DNA from 2 places in the Exiguobacterium sp. s191 genome. Region 2 is predicted to be linked to the other one. Evidence: a T-box and tRNA genes for the amino acid it is inferred to sense, from the RefSeq annotation. Region 2 holds a T-box; the other holds one or more tRNA genes.
What was found. The T-box of region 2 lies ahead of ileS (isoleucine--tRNA ligase). A T-box ahead of a tRNA ligase gene usually reads a tRNA of that ligase, here a tRNA-Ile.
Positions count from the first base shown of each region.

Region 1: it has a tRNA-Ile gene. The T-box ahead of ileS (isoleucine--tRNA ligase) is inferred to sense a tRNA for this amino acid. The anticodon was not compared.

Region 1 is NZ_JACSNC010000001.1:193,673-208,637, forward strand. Features, by position in the region: gene KNQ09_RS00985 (metal ABC transporter permease) at 1-338, shown strand, start outside; gene KNQ09_RS00990 (Fur family transcriptional regulator) at 310-741, shown strand; gene KNQ09_RS00995 (NAD(P)H-hydrate dehydratase) at 836-2,266, shown strand; gene KNQ09_RS01000 (GGDEF domain-containing phosphodiesterase) at 2,419-4,248, shown strand; gene KNQ09_RS01005 (GGDEF domain-containing protein) at 4,304-5,383, opposite strand; gene KNQ09_RS01010 (5' nucleotidase, NT5C type) at 5,484-6,053, opposite strand; gene ispG (flavodoxin-dependent (E)-4-hydroxy-3-methylbut-2-enyl-diphosphate synthase) at 6,153-7,262, opposite strand; gene KNQ09_RS01020 (hypothetical protein) at 7,430-7,915, opposite strand; gene KNQ09_RS01025 (Na/Pi cotransporter family protein) at 8,123-9,766, shown strand; tRNA gene KNQ09_RS01030 (tRNA-Met) at 9,895-9,968, shown strand; tRNA gene KNQ09_RS01035 (tRNA-Ile) at 9,980-10,053, shown strand; gene KNQ09_RS01040 (alpha-amylase) at 10,170-11,630, shown strand; gene KNQ09_RS01045 (superoxide dismutase) at 11,724-12,332, shown strand; gene KNQ09_RS01050 (peptidoglycan D,D-transpeptidase FtsI family protein) at 12,468-14,540, shown strand; gene KNQ09_RS01055 (PstS family phosphate ABC transporter substrate-binding protein) at 14,766-14,965, shown strand, end outside.
Region 2 is NZ_JACSNC010000001.1:634,467-649,431, reverse strand. Features, by position in the region: gene KNQ09_RS03355 (phosphotransferase family protein) at 1-298, opposite strand, end outside; gene KNQ09_RS03350 (hypothetical protein) at 437-967, opposite strand; gene KNQ09_RS03345 (ABC transporter ATP-binding protein) at 960-1,586, opposite strand; gene KNQ09_RS03340 (hypothetical protein) at 1,596-2,330, opposite strand; gene KNQ09_RS03335 (hypothetical protein) at 2,343-3,155, opposite strand; gene KNQ09_RS03330 (hypothetical protein) at 3,306-3,701, opposite strand; gene KNQ09_RS03325 (helix-turn-helix domain-containing protein) at 3,832-4,704, shown strand; gene KNQ09_RS03320 (NUDIX hydrolase) at 4,921-5,397, opposite strand; gene KNQ09_RS03315 (hypothetical protein) at 5,418-5,828, opposite strand; gene KNQ09_RS03310 (VOC family protein) at 5,859-6,545, opposite strand; gene KNQ09_RS03305 (carbon-nitrogen hydrolase family protein) at 6,678-7,334, shown strand; gene KNQ09_RS03300 (hypothetical protein) at 7,393-7,644, shown strand; gene KNQ09_RS17405 (GNAT family N-acetyltransferase) at 7,623-8,099, opposite strand; gene KNQ09_RS03290 (SMI1/KNR4 family protein) at 8,157-8,600, opposite strand; gene ileS (isoleucine--tRNA ligase) at 8,611-11,694, opposite strand; T-box leader at 11,751-11,996, opposite strand; gene KNQ09_RS03280 (GNAT family N-acetyltransferase) at 12,081-12,632, shown strand; gene KNQ09_RS03275 (hypothetical protein) at 12,742-13,656, shown strand; gene KNQ09_RS03270 (hypothetical protein) at 13,967-14,350, opposite strand; gene KNQ09_RS03265 (helix-turn-helix transcriptional regulator) at 14,343-14,552, opposite strand; gene KNQ09_RS03260 (DUF2188 domain-containing protein) at 14,690-14,914, opposite strand.

The DNA of each region.
Region 1 (14,965 bases), 440 kb from region 2:
GCCTTCGCTTAGTGCATATACTCTTTATGATCGTCGTTGCGCTTGTCATTGCGATCAGTATGCGAATCGTTGGGATTTTGCTTGTCTCAAGCTTAATCACGTTACCGGTTGCGGCAGCACTTCGAATTGCGAAAAGTTTTAAGGCGACGATCTTTTTAGCTATCATATTTGGTGAGGTTGCGACAGTACTTGGGCTCATCCTGGCCTATCAGTTCGATTTGGCACCCGGCGGAATGATCGTCTTGCTTGCGGTACTTGAGCTGATCATCGTGATGCTGTTGGAACGTTTTTGGATAGGAGGGAAAACACATGAAGACGAACATCGAACAAGCGCGTGAACGCATGAAGGCTTCCGGGTTTAAAATGACACCGAAGCGTCTCGATTTGCTATCGTATCTGTTTGAAGTGAATCGTTATGTCAGTGCGCGGGAAGTAGCAGAAGCTCTTCGAACGTCTCATCCTTCGTTAAGTTATGATACAATCTATCGAAACTTGAATGACTTTTCGGAAATCGACTTATTAGAAGTGACGGAATTAGACGGTGAGATGAAATACCGAGCAGCTTGTGCTTCAGGACACCATCATCATCATTTGATATGCCGAATCTGCGGCAAGACGGAAACATTGAATGTCTGTCCGATGGAATGGGTTTCTCCGGTCCAAGAGACTGGCTTTGAAGTCGAGGATCATAAGTTCGAAATTTATGGACGCTGTGCGAATTGTCAACGCATGACATCTTAAATGAAAGAGGATGCCCGGTCGGGCGTCCTCTTTTTGCGTTTTAAAAGACTAGTCCTGTTCAAAACGGGAATAGTCGAACAGAGGTGATGAGAAGATGATTTATGATACACAAGAAGCGCGACAAATCGATGAGTGGGCACGGACATCCGGACTGCCACTTGAAGTGCTGATGGAACGAGCTGGAAGTCACATCGCAACACGTATCAAAGAGCGTCATAGGAAGACGGAGCGAATCTTGATTTTATGTGGGACAGGCAATAACGGTGGGGATGGGTATGTCATTGGACGCGAATTGATACGCGACGGATTTGATGTCACACTACATGCACCATTTGGAGAGAATCGTTCGGATACATCCATCGTTCATGTCCATTATGCAGAAGCGTTTGGACTCGTGACCGAACAACCGTGTGGTCAATATGATGTCATTCTAGATGCCTTATATGGAACGGGATTTGATCCAAATCGGGTGAATCAAGTGTTCGAAGCGCAATGTGAATTCGTATCGGAACAAAAGCGACAAGGGGCGCGTATCTATGCAGTGGATGTGCCGAGCGGAGTACCGACGGATCACGCAACGGAATTTAAGGAGACAGCGGTTCGCGCAGACGTGACATTTCAACTGCATGCAATGAAACGATCTGCCTTTTTAATACGGACAGCACCGTTTTATGGCGAATCAGAAACGATTGATATCGGATTACCGACATTTGGTGAATGGCGCGTATCACCTAATGGTGTGACCGCCTTGTTCAAGCGGGAACCATACGGTCATAAAGGAACGTACGGGACGGCGCTATTGATTGGTGGAAGTGAGACGATGCCGGGTTCCATCCAACTCGCGACACGGGCAGCCTTACGAACAGGAGTCGGTAAACTACAAGTGGCAACGACGGCACTTGCGAAACATGGAATCATCGCCCAAGCGCCGGAAGCGATGGTCATTGATCAGACGTTACAAGCAATTCAGGAGATGCTCCCCTCCGTCTCAGCAGTTGGAATCGGTCCCGGATTATCGCAAGAGGCAGTCGAAACATGGGTGGACTATCTGCTTGAGAGTGATTTGCCGGTTGTACTAGATGCTGCAGCTCTAGTAAAAGAAAGTTATCCCGAACGAACCGCGCCAATCATCGTCACACCGCATATCGGTGAATTCGCCCGGATGACGAATCAGAGTGTCGAAAGTATTCAAGATGATCTTTTTGGTCAGGCAACCGACTATGCCATCTTGCATCAAGTAACTGTCGTTTTGAAGTCCCATGTCATCTTAATCGCGAAACCAGATGGAGGCGGATTCGTCGTCTCTGGTGCATCAAGTGGTCTCGCCAAAGGAGGAAGTGGGGATACGCTGTTTGGCATATTAACCAGCCTTCTTGCACAACATCCAACAGGAGATATTGAAAGAACACTAGCGCAAGGAGCGGAGTGGTATGCACGTGCTTCTCGACAAGTCGAACGACACATGCATCCGAGCAGCTTGCTAGCAACGGATGTCATCGAGGAGTTAGGAAGAGTCGAGCTATAAAAACATCAATTTGAAAGAAAAGTCTTCCACGATACGTATGAGGGAAGACTTTTCTTTTTAGGAAAGAATTGACACATTCTATTTGACAGGAGTATCATCAAGCGATGTCGAAACCTTTATACGGAAAATCAGACGGAAAGGAGGGGGAAAGCATGGAGGATATCGTTCGGAAACAACAATGGTGGATTGGAAATTTTGCCTTATTCATGATGTTCGTTGGTGCTTTGATCATTTATACGACGACAGAAGAGACAATTAAGAATGCGTATTTGAGTCGTTCTGTCATCATTTCATTTTTAATCGTCATGGGTCTATTTATTTTTTATATTAGTCGTCGCAAAATGGAAACCGTTTTGCAAACGCACTTATTGTCTTTGATGTTGCTCGTCGTTCCGATTACATCGATTAGCTTTTTACCTTATGCGGCAGTTACCGTTTGGGCAAGTAGCTTTTTGTTTTTGATGATCGCTTTAATCTCGTATCAACGAATCATGATGTGGTACGCCATCGTGATTGCCATCGCAACTAGTTTGTATGTCATGTGGAATGCCGATACCGTGACGGTAGAAATTGATCCGACGGACCATTATGGACGGATTGGCATGATTGTGATTGGCGTATCGATTGCGCTTGTCATCAATCACTTGCATATTCGCAATTTAAATCGGTTAAATGACCTTGCGATACAATTACACGATACGGCGCGACGTGATGAAGAAACAGGTGTCTTGAATCGCCAAGGATTAAACGAAATTGATTTTCCAAGACCCGAACAACAGCTCATTTTTGTCGGGATTCATTTAGAAAACTACTATGAGCTGGCACGTTATTTTGGAGAAGATATTCAGTTACAAGTACTACGCGCCTGTATCGAGCGACTCAAGAGACAACTACCTCCTTATCAAGCTTTTGCTCGGATTGAAGCAGGGACGTTATTGATCGTCATGGAAAAGCCGGACGAGGTGGCGTGTAAGGAAGCGATGGAAGAATTGAGCCAAGAAATCTCTGTACCATACGAAATCGAGGGGCATCATGTCTATGTCAACATATCCATCGTCATTGATAATGGCGAAGGGGCGACCAACAATCGAAAGCGTCGGGTGCAGCAATTATTGACTGCCTTACAAGAAGCAGCGCAACAAAACGAACGTGTGATGTGTATTGACCAAGAATGGCGTAAGGATCAAGAATTACGAGTCAAAGCAGCACAATCCCTAGCCCAAGCTAACATCGAAACGGATTTTCATCTGGTCTATCAATTACAATACGATGTCCGATCAGAGCGATTCATCGGTCTTGAGGCCTTAGTTCGATGGAAGACCTCGTTACAAGGAGCAGATCGACCATCCGTATTCATTCCGATTGCTGAAAAAAGTGATTTAATCATTCGTCTAGGAGAATGGATTTTTGAGGAAAGCTGTAAGACACGCAAAGCATTGATCGATCTGGTTCCAGACGAGTTTACGTTATCTGTCAACGTATCACCACGCCAGTTGACGAGTGAATCGTTCATGCCGTTCATCGAACGAACGCTACTGAAGTATGCCTTAAAACCGCAACAGATTAAAATTGAAATCACAGAGAGTCAGTCACTTGATTTCGAGAGTCAATCGATTCATCGAGCGCTCAAACGAATCAAAACGCTCGATTTCCCGTTGTCACTCGATGATTTCGGAACTGGTCACGCATCCTATCATGTTCTCGAGCGTTTGTTACCGTTACGTCAATTAAAGATTCCGAAGCAATTCATCGAACAAATCGGTGAATCGGAGAAACGACAATCCATCCTCGAGTCGATTTTTCAACTGAGCCAGTCGATGCATGTCGAATGTATCGTCGAAGGAGTTGAGACAGGAGAAGAAGTACGCATTGCCAAGGAAATCGGTATTCATCTATTCCAAGGTTATTTCTTCGCTAAACCGGTACCACTTGAAGAAATCATCTGTCTACTGCAAAAGACGAATGAAGGAACGGTCCGTTGACCAACAAAAGCCACTTCAGTCCGAATCGCTCGGAGGAGAAGTGGCTTTTTAGTATTCATTTCGATTGATACAGGCGAGACTGATTTCGTCCTTGTGCTTTTGCTTCGTACAAAGCGCTATCCGCTTGCTTAAATACTGTTTCAGCTGGTTGTTGATGAGCGTAAGCAATTCCTGCGGATACCGTAATGGATACGGCATGATCTTGCATGACGAACGGTGTTTGCTGAACAGCTGTTACGATTGTTTCAGCTAAGACGACAGGAGGATGCGGTTCAATGTCTGGAACGATGACGATGAATTCTTCACCACCATATCGACCGACCGTAACGGGTGCCGGACAATGCTCGTTCAATAAGATTGAAAAGTGGCGCAAGACAGCGTCTCCTATAGCGTGGCCATGTGTATCGTTTACATTCTTGAAGTGATCCAAATCAAACAAGATGACTCCCCAAGAATCTTTACTCTTTTCGAGCGTCGTGACTTTTTCTAAAATGACATGGCGGTTCGCGAGCCGCGTCAATTGATCGGTCGAAGCAAGATAGGATTGATAAGAATAAAGAACAAAATGCTGCTGAAGAAGTGAAGACAAACGATAAAACAAAAAGGCTCCACCAATCGTTAAAATGAAATATGGAATATAAATCGTTCCCCAGGCATCCGCTGGGGAGTTGCTCATAATCAATCGCGAGAGTACGAGTAGGGAACCGACCGTGACGATAGCAGAAAAGAAATACCCTTGCCGTTTGATGAATCGACGACAAATAAAAGAAAGTACTAGAAATCCAAGTAGTGTGATGACAGAACTAAACAGAGCGTCTAGTGAATCGCCACTATCAATCACGAATCGATAAATCAAGAGCATCAGCCCTGTCACGGCAATACTGATATTACCACCGAACAAAGCGGACAAAGCGAGAGGTAATAACCGTAAATCAATCAACGCTCCATTTAAGTCGATTGCATTATGCATAAGTAGAATGCCAGTCATACCATTGGAAAGTCCGAAATAGAGACGAGTAGACATTTTTGAGTCAGGTTGAATTGGCAAACGATCACGAAGTAGGTAAAAGGTGAACGTAGAAACGAGAAAAATAATACAGATATTAATAAAAAAGATATTCACTGTCGCAAGCATCACGAAGCCCTTCCTATATCAAAGTTTCAATCTATCGTCATTGTACGATATCAAGTCATACAATGACATAAAAATGGAAAAAACAGCCTAATCGGCTGTTTTAACGAATCGGTGCAAATTTTTGAATCTCTTGAACGGCCTCATTCCATGAAGCGACACGAATGACATTATTCGGTACGGCTTTACGGTTATAAGGTGCGTCGAACAAGATTACAGGAATCGATGTGTCTTCTGCGATCTGCACAGCATTCTCTAATCGATCTTCCATGAATAAATCGAGTGATAAATCACGAACGACTTGTACTTTGTCGTGTGATCCCGTCATGATCAAGGAATCAAGAGGAAGTTCGTGTTGTTTGATCCACTCTTCTGTTACAGGACGAACGAGCTCCGATCGTGCTGTTACGTAATGGAGGTCATATTGCTTCCGCAAATTCCATAAGTGGTGGCGAACATGTTCTTGAGGGATGGATTCACGATAAATGCCGGTCTCGTGACCGGAGTTCACCATGTAGTCCCAAAATTCGATTTGATTCATATCGGTGTACGTATGCAATTCATACTCGGACGCCTGATTGAAGTCAATCGACGTTCCGAGATATTTATTCATGTAAGTGAAGCAAGAGGATGGATGTGTGATCGTTCCATCAATGTCAATTCCAATTTTCATTTACAGTCACCCACGTTCTAAAAATTTTTCTTCACTTAGTATAACATAGTCGAAATCGAGATACGAAAAAAGACTCCTCGCGAGGGAGGAGTCTTCAACTTATGCATGGTTCGCTTTTTCGGCTTCTTTTTCAGCCTGTTTTTCGAGAACGATCGCATCGATCTCTTTCTTCAATTCTTCGACCATCGTTGCTTCCGGTACTTTACGGATGATTTCTCCGTGACGGAATAACAATCCTTCGTTTCGTGCACCAGCGATACCGATATCAGCTTCACGTGCTTCACCAGGACCGTTGACCGCACATCCGAGAACCGCAACTTTGATGTTCGCTTGGATGTTTTCGATATAGTCTTCGATTTCTGCAGCGATTGACATTAAATCGATTTCGATCCGACCACATGTTGGACATGAGATCAATGTCGCTGCGTTCGCTGCGAGACCAAATGATTTCAAGACTTCTTTTGCGACTTTTACTTCTTCGACAGGGTCCGCTGAAAGAGATACACGAACTGTATTTCCGATTCCGCGTGACAAGATCGCGCCAAGTCCCGCTGCTGATTTTAATGAACCAGAGCGAAGTGGACCAGATTCCGTAATCCCGACGTGAAGTGGATAGTCGAATGATTCAGAAGCGAGCTGATACGCTTCAAGCGCCAACTGTACGTCTGATGCTTTAAGCGAGACGATGATATCATGGAAGTCGAGATCTTCGAGAATCTTAATGTGGTGCAAAGCACTCTCGACCATACCACGAGCAGTTGGGTAGCCATATTTTTCAAGAATATGCTTTTCAAGTGAACCGGCGTTTACCCCGATCCGGATTGGGATGTTTTTCGCTTTTGCTGCTGTAACGACGGCTTCGACCTTTTCGCGGCGACCGATGTTACCCGGATTGATCCGGATTTTATCGACGCCAGCTTCGATTGCCATAAGCGCAAGTTTATAGTTGAAGTGGATGTCTACGACAAGCGGAATGTTAATTCGGCTTTTGATTTCTGCAAGTGCGAGCGCATCACGTTCTTCTGGACAAGCGACGCGGACGATTTGGCAACCAGCTTCTTCAAGGCGTAGGATTTCAGCGACTGTCGCTTCGACGTCGTGTGTTTTAGTTGTCGTCATACTTTGGATGATGACTTCATTATTTCCACCAATGACAAGGTCCCCTACACGAACGGGACGAGTCTTAGAGCGATGGACCATTTTCGGCATATCGAAAATCTCCTTTTGTGGCATACCGCCATATTGTTTATGTTTACCTTTTCTATCATATCGAACTATTCCCTAAAAATCGAGAAACAAGAACGAAAATTGAACATTTACAATTGTTTAATGAAAGAAGGGCGTCCGTCAATCCGTCGGACGCCTGATTTTTATACTCATTGAGGTTTACGTGAAGCGCGTGGCTTTGAGGAACGGGCAATCCATAATGGTACTAATGTGTAGACGAAGTGTCCGATTACGAGTATCCCGATTCCGAAGCGAGGGTAATCGAGTTGGTATAGAAGCATACCGAGTGGGAAAGACCAGAGATTTGTTGCGACCGTGTAAGGAAACGTTTGGCGATACGCCCACGGACGGGGAAGTAACAATCGGACAAACCCCTTCGTTAGATACGCCATAAACAATACGTAAAGTAATACAGCGATTGCGATAAAGATGAAATGAAGGATGAACCAGACGACGATCGGGATGTTTTTTTGTAAAAAGAAGGAATCAATGACCGTCGTCCAAAATGAAATCCAAGCTAATCCACAAAAATAAAGGGAAACATCTGCCAAACGAAGGCGCAAAAACGGACGATTTGGAATTAAGGAAGTTTGTAAGTAATTAATTAGTTGACGTAAAAATGACAAGTGAACCACTCTTTCTATTGTTTTATAACAGATTTAAATTATTTAATTTTCATTGGTAATAAAAGTTTTTTTTGTAGTAGTACAGATTAATAAAACTTTAACAAACGGATGTCTCAAAAACTATTTACAAGTTCAACAGACCTTTACATAATGGGGGAGTTGAGAAAATAAACTTTACAAACACATCAATCCACATGAAATAAAGGAGCTGGCAAGATGAACTATGATTTGCAGGAAATGATTTTCACCTTCATCGGTGGACTCGGAATTTTCCTATTCGGTATTAAGTATATGGGAGATGGGCTCCAAAAAACAGCCGGAGACCGATTACGTTATATCCTCGATAAATATACGACAAATCCACTACTAGGTATCCTAGCGGGTATCGTCGTAACCGTCCTGATTCAGTCTTCGTCAGGAACGACCGTCATCGTCGTCGGACTCGTTAGTGCGGGTCTGATGAATTTACGACAAGCGATCGGAGTCGTCATGGGGGCAAACATCGGAACAACGATTACAGCCTTCATCATTGGCTTTAACGTCAAGGAAGCTGCGCTTCCGGCAATTGCGCTCGGAGCCTTCTTGATTTTCTTCTTTAAAAAAGAACGGATTCAATACATCGGACAGATTTTCTTCGGCTTCGGTGCATTGTTCTATGGTTTGACATTGATGGGCGACGGAATGGCTCCACTCGAGTCAAGCGTCTGGTTCCGTGAGTTGACGGTATCGATGTCGGATAACCCATTGCTTGGTGTATTTGTCGGAACGATCTTTACTGTTCTTGTCCAGTCGTCGTCAGCAACGATCGGCATCTTACAAGAGTTGTACGCTGGCGGCATGATCGATATCAAAGCGGCACTTCCGGTCTTGTTCGGTGATAACATCGGAACGACGATCACAGCAGTACTTGCAGCACTTGGTGCGTCGATTGCAGCAAGACGTACAGCAGCAGCACACGTCATTTTCAACATCATCGGAACAGTATTGTTCCTGATTGCATTACCAATTTTCTCAAGCTTCATTACGTGGATCACAGGAACGCTTGATTTAGGTCCGAAAATGCAAATTGCCTTTGCACACGGAACATTCAACGTCGTCAATACGTTGATTCAATGTTGGTTCATCGCACAAATCGCATGGCTTGTACAAAAAATCGTACCGGGTACGGATACGACGATTGATTCGAAACCGCGTCATCTCGATCAGAACATCTTGAACCAATCTTCGGCACTTGCATTAAATCATGCAAAACTCGAAGTATTGCGAATGGGAGAATTCTCGAAAGACGCCCTTGCAAAAGCGCACCGTTACACGCAATCGCATGATAAGAAAGATGTTTCAGAATCAGAGCAGATTGAATATGCAATCAACCACTTGAACACAGAAGTCACGAATTACCTTGTCAAAGTAGCGGCACATGATTTATCAGAACGAGAATCAAATGATCATTCGTTATTGATGCATGCCGTCAATGATTTTGAACGAATCGGTGACCACGTCGAAAACATCGTTGAATTGGTCGATTTCCAAATCGTCAACCGAATTCAGTTCACATCAGCTGCGAAGCAAGAGCTTGATGACATGTACGCCTTAACGCAAGAAATCGTCGATTGTGCTGTTCGCGCTGTCGAAGAGGATGATGTCACACGAGCTCGTAAGGTTCTGGAACTCGAAGGCAAACTCGATGCACTCGAACGTTCATTCCGGAAGCATCATGTCCTTCGTGTTAACGCTGGCGAATGTACGGGACAAGCAGGAATGATTTTCGTCGATCTCTTGTCGAACCTCGAACGAATTGGCGATCACGCTGTCAACATCACGGATCTCGTCCTTGAACAGCGGACAGCTTTAACGAACTAAGTGAAATACGATTTTCTTATAACAGCTGATTTCAAAAATATGAAATCAGCTGTTTATTTTTTTGAAATAGCATATTGACAAGTTTCGCCACATCTCGTAATCTAGTAAGAGTAAGAAACATACATCATGGCGGTGTAGCTCAGCTGGCTAGAGCGTACGGTTCATACCCGTGAGGTCGTGGGTTCGACTCCCTCCGCCGCTACTATTACTTAAGGACCCTTAGCTCAGCTGGTTAGAGCTGACGGCTCATAACCGTCCGGTCGCAGGTTCGAGCCCTGCAGGGTCCATTCAGTAGAACGCTTCTCGTTGAAAAACGGGAAGCGTTTATTTTTGTTCCCCCGGGGAATAGTAAAGATATTGTAATAATATTCATACTATAGTAACTAAGGGAGAGCGAAGAGAGATGGAACGTAACCATACGATGATGCAGTTTTTTGAGTGGCATGTAGAGAATGATGGGAAGCACTGGCAACGCTTGAAAGAGCGGGCGCCTGAATTACGTGCTGCCGGCATCACGTCCGTGTGGATTCCACCGGCGTCAAAAGGTCAATCAGATGAGGATACAGGATATGGCATCTATGACGTCTATGATTTAGGCGAATTTGATCAAAAAGGAACGGTCCGTACGAAATACGGTACGAAAGATGAACTCGTCGAAGCAATCCAGGTTGCTCGTGAGAACGATATCGCTGTTTACGCTGATGTCGTCATGAACCATAAAGCAGCAGCTGATGAACTTGAGACGATCAATGTCGTCGAAGTCCATCCGGAAGATCGTTCGAAAGAAATTTCAGAAGAGTTTGAAATCGAAGCCTGGACGAAGTTTACATTCCCAGGACGTAACGGAAAATATTCAGATTTCATCTGGACACATGAATTTTTCAATGGAACGGATTTTGATGCCCGTGAAGAAAAGACGGGTGTCTTTAAAATTTCCGGTAAAAATAAAGATTGGAATGATCAAGTCGATGATGAATTCGGCAACTATGACTATTTGATGTTCGCGAACATCGATTATAATCATCCGGAAGTCCGCGAAGAAATGATCCGCTGGGGACATTGGTTCCAAGAAACAATTGATTGCCAAGGTTTCCGACTCGACGCCATCAAACATATCAATTATGAATTCGTTCATGAATTCGCAAAATCGATGATTGAAAAAAGTGAAGGTGACTTCTATATGGTCGGTGAGTTCTGGAAATCAGATCTCGATGATTGTCGTCATTTCCTTGATAGCGTCGACTATACGATCGATTTGTTCGATGTTCCGCTTCATTACAAGTTCCATGAAGCTTCGAAGCAGGGACAGGACTTTGATATGACGACGTTGTTTGCGGATACCCTTGTCGAATCACACCCGACGAATGCCGTCACGTTCGTCGACAATCACGATTCTCAACCGGGAGAATCACTTGAGTCGTGGGTGGATGACTGGTTCAAACAACATGCTTACGCGGCGATTTTACTTCGTAAAGACGGTTACCCGTGTGTCTTCTACGGTGACTATTATGGAGTGCAAGGACCACATCCGGTAGAAGGAAAAAAAGAAATGATTGATGCTTTACTCTATGCACGGTATCACAAAGCGTATGGTGAGCAAGAAGATTATCTCGATGATCCTCATTGTGTCGGTTGGGTTCGTCGAGGTGTTGAAGAAATCGAGAACTCCGGCTGCGCGGTCTTATTGTCGAATGCCGATATGTGTGAAAAACGGATGTTCGTAGGTGTTGAGCGTGCGGGACAAGAATGGTTCGACTATACGAACCATCAAGATCACCCTGTCGTGATCGACGATGAAGGATTTGGTGTCTTCCCGGTTCCAGGTGGTGGTGTCTCAGTTTTTGCTCCGCGAGAAGTCGAGTAAATCCGAGGGTCTTGACTTGCGTCAACACAGGTTCTTTTGCTAGTCTTAAAGGGTATTGAAGTTTTCGAAAATAGCACAAAGGGGGACATGAACATGTCAAAATTTGAATTACCAGAACTCGGCTACGCTTATGATGCGCTTGAGCCACATATCGATGCTCGTACGATGGAGATTCACCACACGAAACACCACAACACGTATGTCACGAACGTGAATGCGGCGCTTGAGGGTACAGAACATGAAGGAAAGTCACTTGAAGAACTTCTTCAAAACTTGGATGCTCTCCCAGCAAACATTCAAACTGCAGTCCGTAACAACGGTGGCGGTCACTGGAACCACTCATTCTTCTGGAAACTGTTGAAGAAGAACGACGGTGCTGCTCCAACAGGGGAACTCGCGACAGCAATCGACGAAGCATTCGGATCATTCGATGCATTCAAAGATGCATTCGCGAAAGCAGCAACAACTCGTTTTGGTTCAGGTTGGGCTTGGTTAATCGTTGACGGTGGAAAATTGGCGGTCGTTTCGACACCAAACCAAGATACACCAGTCATGGAAGGCAAAACACCAATCCTCGGTCTTGATGTTTGGGAACATGCATACTATCTCAACTATCAAAACCGTCGTCCTGATTACATCAATGCGTTCTTCAACGTCGTTGATTGGGATCACGTAGCGAAGCTTTACGCTGACGCGAAGTAATATGAAAACGAGCGTATCGTTCAATTGTGAACGATACGCTTTTTTTAATGCGGAAAATGATGGGATAGGTTGTTATGGAAAGTTTCCTTCTATATAATGAAACAAGATGACTTTTGAACGATAGGGGAGTACGCCATGGCTAAACGAATCACCGTACGAGGAAGACGGCGTAATCATCTGCCGCTTCGTCTGAATTTAATGTTCTTCGTCGTTTTTTTATTGTTTGCGATTTTGATTTTCCGTTTAGGAGTTGTGCAAATCGTCAATGGTGAGAAAATTTCGCGGGAAGTTCAAAAAACAGAAATGATCGCATCAAAATATGAAGTGCCACGCGGAAAGATTTATGACCGGGATGGTCGTCTTTTGGTTGATACGATTTCTAAATACTCCATCGTCTACCGTCGCGCACAAACGACGAAAGTCGATGAACGCATTGAGATTGCACAGCGTCTTGCGGCAATCATTGATCTACCTAAAAAAGATTGGAAAGTCACAGAACGTGATATTAAGGACTTCTGGATTGCGACGAACACGGAAGAGTCCGATCGTCGTTATCAAGAAGCCGTCAAACAGAAATATCCTTCAGCAGAAGCACAAAGTAAACTATCAATCGCAGAACAGGATCAAATCCGATTAGATGCGATTACGAAAGACGATATCGATTATGACGACCAAACGATGGAAGTCATTGCGATCAAACACAACATGGAAGTCGGATACGCACTTGATCCACAACTCGTCAAACTCGGTGCTTCCGCAAAAGAGATGGCGATCATCGATGAAAATCTAGAAGATTTAAAAGGTGTATCGGTGGAACCGTTCTACGAGCGTTCTTATCCATATGAAGGAACACTACGGAACATCTTCGGGAAGTATTCGAAGATTCCAGCAGAACAACAAGCGGAGTTCAAAGCAAAAGGTTACAGCTTGAATGACCGTGTCGGAACATCATTCCTTGAACAACAGTATGAAGATCTTCTGCGCGGGAAACCCGCGTACGATGTGTATGAGACGTTCAATGGGGAGCCGGTCGGTGATCCAAAACGTGAGGAAGGTGAGTCCGGTAAAGATCTCGTTCTGACCGTGGATGCGGAATACAATAAACAAGTCGACCAAATCATGCAACAAGCCATTAAAATGGGTCGTGGCATGGGGAGTCGTTATCTAAAAGAAGGTTACGCCGTCGTCATGAACCCACAGACTGGTGAGATTCTTGCGATGTCTGGTCAAAAGTTGGATCCAGCAACCGGTAAGTTCTCGGATGTCGCAATCAATAACGTGTTGACGTCGCTTCAAATCGGTTCGACGATCAAAGGCGCAACGGTTGCGATGGGACTCGAGGAAGGTGTCATTCGTCAAAACGAAGTCATCAATGATGCGCCGATCACAATCGGGGGTACGAAAAAAGCATCGTACGTCAACATGGGAGCAATCACGGATTTGACAGCACTTGAGCGTTCATCAAACGTGTATATGTTCAACATTGCGATGCGGATGGCGAAGTATCCGAGCAACGGGATTGCGGGTGCGAGCGTTGATGCCGCAGCGGCAATCATGCAAAACTATTACAGTCAATTCGGACTAGGTGTGACGACAGGAATCGATTTGCCTTATGAAGCAAAAGGGGTTCAAGGGACACCTGACCGTGTCACGTTACTCATGGACCGAGTCATCGGACAGTATGATGCGTTTACACCGCTACAAGTCGCACAGTATATTTCAACACTTGCCAACGGTGGCTATCGTGTTCAGCCGCATTTCTTAAAAGAAGTTCTCGCGTCGAATTCGATTGAAAAAGGAACGAAACAAGTTGATTATAGCTTCAAGACGAATTACCTGAATCGGATTGAAGTCAGTCAAGATAACATTGATCATGTCCGAGAAGGATTGCATCGTGTCGTCAAGGGAGAGCGTGGTACAGCGAAAGTCATCGCGCAAACCGGTATTGATGCAGCTGCGAAAACAGGTACAGCGCAGGTCAGTGTCTATGGTGACGATGGAATCGCCTTGCGTGACGGAAGTGGTCAACCGGTTCGTTCATTGAACTCGAACCTCGTTGGTTGGGCGCCGTACGATAATCCAGAGATGGCATGGGCCGTGTTCCTTCCTTATATGGAACAAGAAACCGTCAACTCGAAAATCGGTCACGATCTTGTCAAAGCGTACTTTAATGTCAAAGATATCCCGTGGCAAACTAAGCCAAATTAACTAGAAACTAAGCGAGAGTGAGCAATCACTCTCGTTTTTTTGTTTGCATTGACCTTTTTTTCTAATGGATTTCGAATTGTAAACACTAAAAAACACGCCTTTACAATTCTTTTACGTTGGATTCATTTCGTTTTAATAGTTCATCCGTAGTATAAGTCTTGTAAGGAAAACGGACAAAAAGTCGTAGCATCGTCAGCGACATACTTTCGAGGAGGAAAATTAATCATGTCTTGGATGAAAAAAACAGCACTCATCACAACGGTAGCATCAATCGCAGTAGTGGGGGCAGCATGTGGTAACGATAAAGGCGGTTCTGCTAGTTCATCTGATTTAAAAGGAAAAATCGCAATCGACGGTTCTTCTACTGTCTTCCCGATCATGGAAGCTGTCGGTGAAGAATATTCGATGGAACAACCTGACGTAGA
Region 2 (14,965 bases):
GTTGGATGACATCGTGCCATTTAGGCGCTTGGCGCGATTGTTGCTGATGAATCCGTTGATGTAATGTCGCGAAGGCGTTAAGAAAGTCCGTTATTTGGGAGGGTTCAAACAACTCTAACAATTCGTTGCCGTCGATCCGTTGCATCTCAATGAACGGCGAATCTTCTAATTCAACAGCATATACGTTTGGCGTCGGGATGGTCGTCCGTTCTAGTTCTTCAAGCATACGAAATTCCTGTATGATTCGTTGTTTTTCAATCGATTCATGGAAGTATTTGCGTACTCGCTCGTCAGACATCGTCATTACGATAGCGGTAGATACACATTGTTGATTTCTCGTCATTAATTGGGCACCTTTCAAAGCATCATAGAAATATTATTCATTTCAAAAATGCCTACTCCGATAAGGAACAGGCATTGTAAAGACTTCCAACTGTCAAACTTTTGGACTGATGATAATCTGAACATCATTTTTGAAATTCATTAATTCTATCGATAATTGTTCATTTTCATATAAACTGGTTTCATTCGCCTTAATTCGTTTAATGACCGTAACAAGGTCAACTTCTTGGTTCAAACCATCACAGATCATCTCTAATGATTTAACGGTTTGTTCTGAAGCTGTGCTAAACTCTTCACCGTCTACATCGATCGTCAAATAAATATTTTGAAGAGAGTCCTCGTTTTTTAAGTCCTTTGATTTGTATTCAAACTGAACTGGACCATCATTTTGTTTCAAACCATTTTGTATCGGTTCGAACTCTTTGAAAAACGCATATTGCGCTATCTGGTTCTCGAATGCTTGAAGAGTGACCGAAAAATGATCAGGTGTTTCCATTGCCTTTTTCTCTGCAGCTGTTTCTTGCGATTTTGGTGCATCTTCTTCAGGAGAACCTGTAATACCGTAAGGAGTACATCCTCCGATTAGAAGAAAGCTACATAAAAACATAAGTTTAACGTTACGCAATTAATTCGCCCCCTTCCATTTGGTAAACGATATCGCATAACGCCTCGATATGACGTTCATCATGACTCGTTAACAAAATTGTCGTGCCTGATTTTTTGAATTCAAGAAGAATCTCTTGAACGTTTTGAACAGAAGCACGGTCCAATCCATTAAATGGTTCATCTAGGACTAAAATTTTCGGCTTTTCCATGATTGCTTGAGCGATTCGTAATTTTTGTTTCATGCCTAACGAGAAGCTTTTCACTTTTTTATCTTTATCCTGCAATAATCCAACCTTTTCAAGCGTTTGTAGAATCGTTTCATCATCAATCTTATTGTTGATGTTTGCTAAGACCTTTAAGTTATCCCAAGCAGAAATGTAGTGGATGAATGGTGGGTGTTCAATGATGATTCCAGCGTCTTTGATGTACTTATTTCCAAATTCAATAGGTGAATCCTTAACTATGATTTTTCCACTGTTGATATTCGTAAATCCACAAATTGCTTTCAACAACATCGTTTTACCAGACCCGTTATGTCCAACAAAACCAACGCACGATTGTTCTTCGATCGATATGCTGATATCCTTTAAAATCTGAGTATTTTTAATCGACTTATTTACGTTTTGAATTTGAATCATCCGAGGCACCTACTCTATTTTGTATTTGGTTTTATAAACAGCTGTAAATGATAAAACAACTAATGTTAATCCAGTGACTATTCCTGTACTGAAATAGTGATCCTGACCAATAAAGACGATACTTGAATTTGGAAAAGATACATTTATGACGAACACAGTAAAAAGCGCTAATAATACGCCTACTATCGCAATAATTTCATCCCACTTTATATAGAAAAATAAAAGGAGGATGGTTAACGCGCTAGATATAAAAATAGCTGCTATCGAAAAAAAAGTAATCTTCATTAAAATTTCTGTATTACTTGTGATCGCAGAGAGATTATTTTGAAATAGCCAACCCAACATACTAATCGCGTAAACGATTACAAAAACTGTGATTCGAGACAAAAAGCCTTGTAGCATATAGAGGAGGGCTTTCAACTTATGATTAGAGCGTACATAGATAAATTGAAAATATGTTTTTTTTAAAGCTAAAAAAGGATAGCTCCCTACAAAAATGACGCATAAAAAAAATAAGAATGGACCTATGTAATGGAAAGGAGAATTTCCTTCCATATACTCTAATTGGCTAAAATTAAGATTAATGAAAATGCGATCAAATATCTCAAGATAGCCTAAATCGATTTGACGATCAGACGAAAAAACTTGTATCGCTTTGAATCCTTGTTTGTAATTTAAATAACTGATGACGATTGCCAACATACTGATAATCGTCATTTGTTTAAAAGCATATCTGTTAGTCATATCATTATTTTCCTATTCTTCATATTGTCGAACTGTCTTATTTACACCATAAACCAATAAACCAATTGCAATAATCAATAGTCCAAGAAGAGGATAAAACGTCTCAACTGTTGAACGAGTCGTATTATAAGCAACAAAACTAGAAAATATAGTCAGCCATGAGCTCCCTGTCAAAAAGCCAATTTTTCCGTAAACAAAATAAATGGCTAATACCGCTAGAATCACCTTGTATTCCCGATCGAAAATTAAGACGAGCGCTGCAGACAATAAACTAAAAACAAAAGCAAGTGAGAGATAAATGGTTGAGGCCATGAAGAGGAAAAATAGGTAGGGATGATTTGCATAAAAATTTACTGGTAACGCAGATGCAAAGCCTCCAATATCGTTTAGTCCCCGATAAACAAAGACAGCACCAATCGAATAATAAATAATAAATACTCCTGTTACCGTCGCAGTAGATAGAAGAACATATTGAATGACATCTCGATAAATCGTCTTCTTAAATGATGAATAGCGATGGCGTCCCATTGCATATGTACTTCTTTTTTCAGCATATAATCCTAATGTGACTAAAACAAAAAATGCTGGTAGGAAATTAATTAGATAGAACATCGATGAGTCGACAAACCGTTCCCATGTCGCAATGGACATCAAAAAGTTTGATCGAATTTCACTTTTTGTTCCAACCAAATCTTTTGCATTGTAATCCATCGTCATGATGTCAACAAAATTACTAGCGAAAGCCCATGAAACGGTTAGAGCCATGAGTAAAGAAATAATTGTGATGAAAACAAATCTACTTTTGATTTTAAGAGTTGCAATCAAAAGCTATCACCTCCTAAAAAATATAATTCACTGTATCATCATTCCATATATACAAAAACTATTCTACACACTATCAATAAATTGGGTAATTAATCCTCTTTTGTCTATGATATTAAACAGTAAAAAAGGCGCAATTTGCGCCTTTTTTTCTTATAAACTTGCTGCCCATGAACCTTTAATTGTTACTTCTCCACCACCAGTGTTGTTTGTTTTACTCAAACCTAATTTGTAACTATAGTTCACCGATGCATTAACAGTTGAGAACTCTTTACGAGTATTACGTTGCACTTCGGTACCACCACGAAATGCATTATCGGAGTTTCTCATATTGGCAGAGATCCATGCAGTACCAGTATCGTTTGAAAGATTTACTACTGCTTTAGTATTATCTTCACGTAATGAATATGGAGCAAATTTTTCTCCACCAGAATATGTAACAGTAAATCCTGAAAACGATTTAACTTGTTGTGCAAGAACATCGCCACCAGCTGTTCCCAATAAAGTAAGACCTAGTGCTGCTACTGTAACAACCTTTTTTAATTTCATATCATATTACCTCCAATAAATTTGTAATAAAGAAATTGTAAAAATTCCCTTACCCATTGATTAAATTAGCATATTAAAGATATAGTTTTAATAATATTCCAAAAGTAATAATTAGAAGGAGGTCAGTTTTTTGATAGGTGAGTATATTAAAAAGGTTCGTTTAACTAAAGAATTGACTCAAAAAGAAGTAGCATTGAAGGTACATATTACTCAAGGTGCTTACAGTAAATTCGAGGCAGGAGCAATTGAGCTCCGACCAACAATTTTTTTTAAAATTCTTGAAGTTTTAGATATACCTATTCATGAACTAGATATTTTAAATAACGATTTTCAAATCAACAATAGTATTGAAAATCAATATTTTACATATTTAACTATTTCTTTATCTGAATCTATAGAAGATTTGAAAATTTTTCAAAAGAAAATAGAAGAGCATCAAAATTCAACTTATTTACAAGAAAATATTTACAATCTTTTAATAAGTTATTTAGAAGAACTTGAGGTTGAAATCATCCCATTCGAAAAAAGTAAGGTTTATTTATTGTGGGATTATTTTTCTAAGTATGACGAATACTTTTATTATGAAACATTACTATTAAAATCTATTGAATTTGCAATACCTGATGAATACGTATCTATTTATGAAAATAAATTATCGTCTAACCTAAAAAAGTATAATGACTCTTATGATTGGAACAAGAAATTTATAATAGTTCTACTTAATTTATCTTCAATTTATGCTTTTAAAAAAGATTATGAAAAAGCCATACAACAAATTTTAATTGCAAAAGAAATTTCAGAAAAATTCGAGATTTATACTTTCTTAGGTGATTGTGATTTAAGAGAAGGTATTTATAAAATGAAATCACGAAGTTCAAATTATAGCTACGCAGATAATATTGATCTTATAAATAAAGGGTTTAATTTTTTAGAAACGATTAATGATTTGGAGAAAATAAATAAATATAAAGCACTAATTGATGAGTTTCTAATAATAAGTTGATCTTCTTTTTAGTAAATAATTCAAATTGCCTAAAACTGAATTAATTTAATTAGACTAAACAAAATTTAAAAATTATATCTTATGAAAATCAATACAAAAATAAACTGAACTAAAAAAGTGTAATCTTTTTCAATGATGAATTGAAAAGACTCCACTTTTTTTGTATTGAAATATTAAATTGCTTTCATTCAAGATTTTTTATTCGTGCCGCTAGCTTTAATAAATAGAAACGTGATGCGCTGTCTGTTGTTTTTGAACAAACTCCATCAAGATCGGTCGTTCCGGTGGATTGAGTTTTTCTGGTAGCTGATCGATAGCGAAAAAGCGTAATTCCGCGACTTCTGACGGATCCCGAACGATTTCACCCGTATAAGCCGTACACAGAAATGCTGAGATGACATTATAGACTTCATCCCCGTGCGGATACTTATAGTAAAACGCATCACCCGAATAGACGTTCAATAATTCGAGATGCTCCGCTTCAAGACCGGTCTCTTCCCTTAATTCTCGTTTTGCTGTTTCTACGAGTGTCTCCCCGATCTCAAGCGCTCCACCAGCGAGTCCCCAGCAACCGTTATCTTGCCGAAGTTGTAATAAGACTTCTTGTTTATCGTTGACGACGATGACACACGCCCCTGCCATGACGAGTGGTCGTGTGCCGACGAGTTTGCGTAATTCTGTGATGTATCCCATGTCATTCAGTCCTTTTCCATTTAAATCACTTTCGTTCGGACGCGCATCCGTTTGAGTCCCGTCAATAGGAGACACAACAAGATGATGCCCGAAACGAACAGTACGTATGTATGAATCGTAAAGAGGGAACGGAAATCGATTACGGCAACATTCTGCTGCATCTCAATCCAACTACTTAGTATGATTCCACTGATTGCAAGTAAGATGAGTACGCCGACCTGTCGACGTGTCAACGTAACATACGTCAAAACGCGCATGCCTTCACGGATCACGAACGGTAGGAGAACGAGGAGTGCTGCGACCGGTAAGATGACCGGGTCACCGCCTTGCTGAATCGGCATCGACCGGGTCAAATAGCCAAACAGAAAAAAGAAACCACATACGAACAACAATAATCCGAACGCGATACTCGCATTCACCGCTTTATTCATCTTACTTCCCTCACTTTTTAGAATAATGAATTATGAAGAAACGGCACTTTGATGCCATACGCCCGCTGCATCTAGCCGGACCCGATGTCTGCCGTCGAGTTCCATCTCGATCGGACTGACCTTCGCCGTCTTCGGTGAGAACAACCATGTCCGTCCTTCCGGGACGAGCAAGATATGCGTTCCATCCGCGACTGGTCCGAGGAAGTTGAGAGACGCGCCGTTGAGCGGACGTTCCCGTCGCTCGAGAACGCCGATCTCTGCTAACTGCGCACCCACTTCAAGCACGTCTTTCACCGTCAGACTCATCTCACCGATTCCGAGGATGTCGGATACATCAAACGTCGGTTCCGCTTTAGAGGGATTGATTTGATGCCGCGCGATCAGCTCCAAGACATTTTCATCTGGATCATAAAAATAGCAGGAATGCGAGTCCGTGAAGTCAAAATAAATCTCGTCCTGTCCATCTTCGATCAAGAGTGGTGTCCGTTCTACGAGCCACGCTTTTCCTTGTTGGAAGACGTTTTCCGGAATGTTGAACGCCATATGATACTGCGTATCAACATCGTCCGTCTGTCGATATGTCAGTTGATCGGTACCGATTTGCATCGTAAACGAGTCGTCCGTTTCCGAGACGAGCGGGAATCCGATCTGTTTTATGTAAAAAGCCTTCATTGCCTGTAGATGGCGTGTCACAAGAGTGGTTTTTGAAATGTTCAAGCTGATGACCTTCCTTCATTTGCAGTAAAATTTATCAAAAAGCGATATGCTTTATTTTACCACTAATGGTAAAATCATGACGAACGGAAAGTCTGATTTTTCAGATATATTTATACCTGAGAGGATGTTTTGATGAAATTATTAATCGCTCAACCAAAACGCGAGACCGGACTCGAGCAATTTGAACGTGAAATCGCCGCTTATCCTGAAGTCGATCTGATTGTCTACCCGGAAGGATATTGTACGGTCGCAGAACTCGAACGCGTGCAACACCTTGCCAAACAGTTCGAAACAGCCATCGTCCTCGGTTACAAGGATGAAGCGAATCTCGATCGCGCTGTCATCATCGATGCGACCGGGACGCTTCTGCTTGATCGCGCAAAAACACCAGAAGCTGGGCCGCTTTATACGCCTTCAACAGCAAACGACGGGTCGTTCCGCTATGGATACGTCCTCTGTCGCGAAATCTTCTTAGGAAACGACGGACTACGCGAGGAATCTGGACTTGATCTCATCTTCAACCCGATTGGCGTCGGCATGTTCAGCGAGGAACAGTACGTTGAGTGGTCCGGTGAAGCGCGCATCATCAGTCAGGCGCAACAAGCGCTCATAATCGGAACAAGTCATGCCGATGGTTCGTACCGCAACTGTGGTTTTTCGATTCCGATTGCCTTCATCTATGACGAGACGGGCGAGCCGTTGCTGTTGTCTCATAACGATACCCGGACACGTCTGTTTGATACGGTCACGCGTCACGTCGAAGTAGTCGGTACACCCTCTTTATCGTAAACGAACACACGCTTCTTCTGACTGGAAGAAGCGTGCCATTCCTTCAGGAGGTGCTCTTATGTCTCAAACAGGTCGTGCGTCATTCTTTTGGAAACGATACTTCTATGTCTTCTTTCCTTTGTTCATCTTCGGGGTCAGTCACGAATCGTACTTGGTCGATAATCCGTTAGCTAACCTTGAGGACATCGGTGAGTTCGTCTTCTTCTTTTGTCTTTATCTGTTTAACTTTGCCGTCCTTGCCGCTCTATTAACCAATCTGTGGTGGTTCTTCCTTCCGACAAAACCCGCTCATGCCGAAACCGATTTTTGATAAGAAACAAGTGTCGCCCGTTCGTTGAGCGGTTGACTGACACCGGTCAATCGATAGCCCATCTTCTCATAGAAATAACAGTTACGTGTCTCTTCACGAATCGTCCGCAGTTCCCATGTCGTTGCAGTCGGATAAGCTGCTTCAACGAGCTGTAATGCGCGTTGGGCGATCCCTTCACCTTGACGGGCTGGATCTAAGAACATCGGACTGATCGCGTAGCGACTCGGTGCTTTCGCAACGACACAAATCCCGCCGACGACGACATCGTCGACGATGATTTGATGAAACGTACTACTTGGATGCGTGATCCGGTGAATGACACGATCGATCGATTCGTTCGCCGGATTCGTTGCAAAATCCTGATACCGCTCGAGCGTCTCTGAAAACGCCTCGAGTTGAAGCGTGTGAAGCTTCGGAGCGTCTGTAAGAGACGCTATCTTTAATTGAATATCCACTGAACCTCTTCCTCTCTTACCGGAATCATTCCCAAAATTGCGTGCCTTGCGCGACGATCAAGTAGTCGAGCCATCGCTCGAAGCCAAACGGCATTGCGTCTTCTTCCCATTCCTCGAAATTAAGAAATTCCCCACTCCAGATCCGATTTCCTGCCGGCGATTCATCTCGTAGACGATCCACTCCCCGTCTGGTCCTGCGCCGATCGCTAAGAAGTTTTCGGGACATTCCCAAATCTCGCTATACGTCAGGCAATCCTCGATCGAAAAGAGTTCGAATCCATCGTTGTAGGATAACGTTTCGTGCTGAAACAGCTTCGCCCCGTTATGTTGACGCAAGAACGCCTGATAGTCGTCTGCCGTCCACGCAGGTAACAGCGCGAGCTGTTCGTCCGTCGCCCCTCGGTTAAAGATGAAACGTTCTCGGGCAACATATCCTTCTTCTTTTTGGACCTCTAACAAACCGTCGACGAGTCGACCTTTTAATGCTTCTAATGCAATCATGATCTTCTCCTTAACAATATTCTTTCGTTGGTGCGAACGAGACACCGACATCGTGTCCGCCTAGCTGGACATCCCCTGCTCCTTGTAGCGGTTCAGTTCGAACGGAGGATAAGGCAAGGTGTTTAAATAACAAAGGCTCAAACGTCTCGACAATCGGTTGGAACGTCGCATCGACAGACAAGACGAGATCGATTCGTGCGTCCCGCGATAATGCTTGTGCCTTTCGTTCAGACTGGATATAGCGAACGAGCTCTCGCATCCAGCGTTCCTGCTCCAGTGCTTCCGTGATCCGCGTATCGAGCGTCACGGTGAGTCCACCACTCGTCGCAGCAGCAAAGCCCGTCTGGACGATTGGTTCGACGATGACGTCCGCTTGACGCACCTCGACTTCATCGCCTGATGCGGTCTGATAGATCAATCTTCCGGTCTCGAGCAAGTCTGAAGTCTTCTGTGCAGACAATTGTTGTAGCCATTGATGGATCGCGTTCGCTTGCTGTGCGAATTTCGCTCCGGCTGCGCGGAAGTTCAATTTAAGACGGAACCGTGTCGTCGCTTGCGTCGTCGGAACGATTTGGACGTCTTTTACATTCAGTTCCTCTTGGATGATTGCCGTATAGTCCGACCACGAAAAGGTTTCACTCGATTGGACGCCTAAGCTAGCAAGCGGTTGTTTAACTTTTAAAGCGTGCGTATTACGAACTTGTCGTCCTAACTCGACGACAGACACGACTTGCATCATCTCGTATTCCAGATCAGGTCGGAGCATCGATGGATCGGCAACCGGATAATCCGCTACATGTACGCTCATTCCTGTTAATCGCTGATAGACATCATCAGCAAGGTACGGCGTGAACGGAGCGAGTAGTCGTGCCGTCGTCGAAAGTGCGAAGTGGAGCGTCGTGTACGCGGCTTGTTTCTCTTCCGACCAGTCAGCTTGCCAGAAACGTTCCCGCGAACGGCGGATGTACCAGTTACTGATCTCATCGACGAGTTGCGCAAGACTCCGTGCTGCTTGAGTCAATTGATAATCGTCCATCGCATCCGTCACGTCTTGCGTCGTCTGATGGACACGCGAGAGCAACCATTCGTCGAGACGCGTCCGTTTTTGCGGACGTGAGTCATCAAATCCGTCCAGTTCTGCATACGTCAGATAAAACTGGACGGCATGATCCAGTGTATCGACTAGTTTTGATTTTGCTTCTTGGACGATCCGCTCAGCAAACCGTTTCGCACTCCACGGACTGCTGTCGACGAGTAGCGCCCAGCGTAAGCTATCAGCACCATATGCTTCGATTAACGCCACCGGGTCGAGGGCATTTCCACGACTCTTCGACATCTTCTGCCCGTTCTCATCGAGGACGTGCCCGAGTGCGAGGACACGCTTATAGGCAGGCTGTCCCGTGAAAAGTGTCGAGATCGCTTGCAAGCTGTAGAACCAGCCCCGCGTCTGATCGATGCCTTCGATGACGACATCGGCTGGATAGCGGTTAAGCGTCTGCGTCCGTGACGGATAATGCTGTTGCGCGAACGGCATCGCTCCGCTATCAAACCAGACATCGATGACTTCTGGTGTCCGGTGCATCACTCCCTGACACGTCGGACACGAGACCGATAACGCATCAACGTATGGTTTATGCAACTCGACGGATTCCGTCGATGTCGTCGTCCGGTGCAACAAGTCCGCCTTGTTTTTCGGAACGAACGTCGTATCACACGCTTCACACTCCCAGACGTTCAGTGGTGTACCCCAGTAGCGATTACGACTGATGTTCCAGTCGACGAGTTGCTCGAGGAACTTTCCGAACCGCCCTTCCTTGACGTGATCGGGGTACCACGTCACAGAAGCATTGTTCGCAAGGAGTTGTTCCTTGACGGCCGTCGTCTCGATGAACCAGTTGTCTTGTGCGTAATAGAGCAGTGGTGAGTCACATCGCCAACAATGCGGATAGCTGTGCGTATAGCGTTTTTTCGCAAACAAGCGTCCCCGTTCAGCGAGCAGCTGGATGATCGCGACGTCTGACTCCTTGACGAATCGACCAACGAGTGGTGGAACGGCATCCGTGTAACACCCAGCAGCATCGACGACGTTAACGAACGACAGACCGTTTTCCCGGACGACCCGGTAATCTTCTTCCCCGTATGCTGGAGCAAGATGGACAAGTCCGGTTCCGCTCGTTGCTTGGACGAAGGACGCCCCGACGACCGTATGACCGTTCTCTGGCGTCACGAAATCAAACGGTGGTTCATAACGCAAACCGACGAGTTCCGCACCGAGCTGTTCGGATACGACCTCGACGGATTCCGAGAACAGTTCAGCGACTAACGCTTTAGCGACAATGAATCGCTTTCCTTCAAACGCTACTGTGACGTACGTCAATTCCGGATGAACCGCCACCGCGACGTTTGCCGGTAACGTCCACGGTGTCGTCGTCCACGCTAGTAGAAATGTCTGTTCCATGCCGACGATCGGGAGTTTGACCGTAGCCGATAAGTCCGTCACGTCCTGATAGCCTTGCGCGACTTCATGGGAACTGAGTGACGTCTGACAGCTCGGACAATACGGTGATACACGATGTCCTTTCGTCAACCAGCCTTTGTCATGGATCGTCCCAAGGATATGCCAGACGCTCTCGATATACTCGTCATCCATCGTCACGTAAGGATCATCCCTGTCGACCCAGTAGCCGAGTTTTTCCGTGAAGGCACGCCACTGTGTTTCATAAGAGAAGACGCTTTCCTTACAGCGTGCGATGAATGCTTCGACACCATAGTCTTCGATCGCTTGTTTGCCGGAGATGCCGAGTTGTTTCTCGACCCCGAGTTCGACCGGTAGTCCATGTGTATCCCAGCCGGCTTTTCGTTCGACCCGGAATCCTTGCATCGTCTTATAGCGGGCGACGGTATCCTTGACGGTTCGTCCGAGTGCATGACCGACGTGGGGTAAGCCGTTCGCGGTCGGCGGTCCTTCGTAGAATACGAATTCCGCTTCCATGCGTTGTTCAATCGATCGTGCGAAGACTTGGTCTTGTTTCCATCTGTTGCGGACACGCTCCTCACGTTGTTGTACGGTTTCTGCTTGGTTTTGTGACGTCATCTCTTGTTCGCTCCTTTGTCGATAACTAAGAGAATACAAAAAAGTCCGCCCCCTTTGACAGGGACGGACTTCACCGCGATACCACCCATATTCCGCCGAGAATACTTATTCTCGACAGCACTTAGTTGCACACTATCATGTGCATTCCATGTAACGGTGGACACCCGGTCACGCTTACTGAATGGTTCAGCGTGACTTCTCAGAGAGGATCTTCATGATTGATCTGGCTACCGGTTCTCAGCAATCCCGGTTTTCTGTAAGGCAGAGGTACAATCATTACTCTTTCTCGTCAACGAAATGATATGCTCTTGTTGTGGAGAATCTTACCATATGCCTTAAACACTGCACAATAACTTTTTACATTTTCTTGCAAAGGAGTTTTTTGAATGTTACATACTTTCCCAACGCTTAAAACGGATCGTCTCGTCTTACGCGAAGTGTTACCCGAAGATGCTACGAGTGTCCTAGCCTATTTATCAGACGAACACGTCGTCAAACAGATGGGACTCGCCGCCTTTCAATCGAAAGCAGACGCGCTTGAAGAGATTGACTGGTATGCCTCGATTCGTCGAGATGGAACGGGTATCCGGTTCGGGATCGCATTACAAGAAGACGATGTCATCATCGGCAGTTGCGGTTTCTTGAATCAAGCGGAACGCCATCAGCGGGCAGAACTCGGGTTTGAGTTGAGCCCTGCCTATCAGGGACAAGGCATCGCGAAGGAAGCAGCGCTTGCGGTCATCGAATATGGCTTTACAGAACTTTCGCTCAACCGGATCGAAGCACTTGTCCTACCAGCAAACACCGCTTCGCAACGATTGCTTGAACGGCTCGGATTCCAGCGTGAAGGGTTGCTTCGTCAATATGAGAAAACGCGTGGACAATTCGATGATTTGTATATGTACTCGATATTGCGAAGTGATTGGTTTCAAATTTAATCTATAAAAACATTCCCTTCATTTCAAAATGATTGAAATCTAAAAATGTGATATTGGAATATACTGTTAGGTGTAAGAAATCATTTTTGTCATTTAAGGGGGAACCATCTTGAAGAAATGGATCGCAGCAGGTCTTGTATCATCATTAGCATTCGGTGTCATGCAGACATCAATCGTTGAAGCAAGTTCAAGTTCAAAAGAAGTGGCTAAACTGAAAAAGGAAAAAGCAGCACTCCAAAAACAACTAGCCGACGAAAAGAAAAAAACAAAGAAGTCGGAAAACGCTTATAAGACGTTACAAGGACAGCACACGAGCCTCTCAAAGTCTTATAAATCACTTGATACTAAGTACAAGAATCTTCAAATCGAGAACGAAGGGAACAAAAAGAAGATCAAAGAGCTTTCGACTGGGTATCGCCTTCTCGCATCTTCAAAATCACTTGTCACAGACGGAGCAGTCGTAACTGGTAAGTACAAAAATACAGAAAGTTTGTTGATGCTTGGTAAAACGCCATACGTACCATTACAATTGTTAGCAGACCTTTCAGGATTACCTCTAATCGAGACTTCCACCGCTTATGAAGTCGGAACACCACTTTCAGGTACATCACTTTCATCGATCCATATCGCCTCTTCATCGTTTGAATCGATTGAAAAAAATCAATCCATTTTAGCGAATGGTAAACTAAATAATCAAAACGTAATCTTATCAGGGTTCTTCAATGATGAATATGCTACTTTTAGTCTTGATCGAAAATATAAAAAATTATCTGGTCAACTGTCCCTTTTGACTGAACAAGCTTTGACAAAAAGTTCGAGTGACTTGAACTATGCGAGTCCAGAAGATGAAATGACACTTGTATTCTCCGACAATAACGGAAAAGAACTCGGTCGCTATGATGTTGTATATGGCGCGGATGAAATAGACTTTGATATTGATGTCACGGGTGTGGCGAATCTTCGTGTAACTGCAGAAGGAAACAGTACAGTTACTACATTGATTTCACCTGTACTGACAAAATAATAAAAAAAATACCTAGAAGAGATTATTAGTCATCTCATCTAGGTATTTTTTTCATCATTTATGCAATTCTTTGATTCGTTTGTGGGTATCAGCCATTTCTTCTTTAAACAGATAGACATGAGGATTGCCCTCAAAAAAACAAGATAAATTCATAATAAGCAACATCTAGTGGAGCAAGCTCAATCGCTTTTCCTGCATGATGCAAACTGACCGTGCAAGCACATTCCATATAATATAGTAGATGTATCATCAGTAGTGATATCATTATTGTTGTTCTTCCATGCTTTACTCCTTTCCGTTCCAAACCACTTCATCGATAGGAACGTGCTTTCATAAACTCAATGATTGGTAGTGTAACTAAAGCAATCGCGAACAAAACGATCAATAACAGATTCGCTGATTCATGTAAAAAGTAATCGAGACAGATGAATCCAAAAATCAGGACAATCAGGATTTTGTAGCTAACGAGGCCGCTTTCCGTCGTAATCTTTTTGCCGAGCTCATCTTCTGGCACAGGACGCTCGTCTTCTCCTGATCGTGCCCACGTAAAATACGAGAAGAACATGATCAATAGAATCGCCAATTGAACAATCGAGAAGAACGTTACATTATTTTCGATGATCATACTAATGATGGTAAGACTCGCCACTATCACGAGCGTTACTAAAAATAAACCCGTTTTTTTCTTAGACATCCCATTCCTCCTGTTCTGAAATGAACAGATGATCGACTTGTATCTGCAAGACTTTGGCGATATTAAACGCTAATTGTAAAGTCGGATCATACTTGTTGTTTTCAATCGCATTAATCGTCTGCCGACTAACCTGACAACGGTCAGCCAGTTCTTGTTGCGATAATTTTGCCGTTAGACGTCGTTCCTTGATGTGGTTTCTCACGTTCATCCCTCCACGACGTGTCAAATTCTTTTTACATATTTACTGTAATGAACTTCCATCATTATGTCAAAAACTTTTGACATGAGAATCATTAAAAAGACACGCTCTCATGCTCAGAACGTGTCTTATATGATGGCTCAACCTCGTGGTGGAAATGGATCGTGTCCGTAGGAATCTTTTTCGCGAATCTGCCCTTCTTTGTTATGAATGACGAGCTCTGTCTTCTGACTTTTCGCAATGCGACGCCCTTCTGCAATCGCTTCTTTCTGTGTAGCGAATCGTTTGGTTGCTCGAGTCGCACCGGCAGCTTTCACTTGATAGCCACCTTTTGGATGCGGCGTGACATGTTGCTCTCGTTTCATCACGTGACCTCCATTTCCTTAATCTATTTCATCTTCATGAGACTGTTTTGG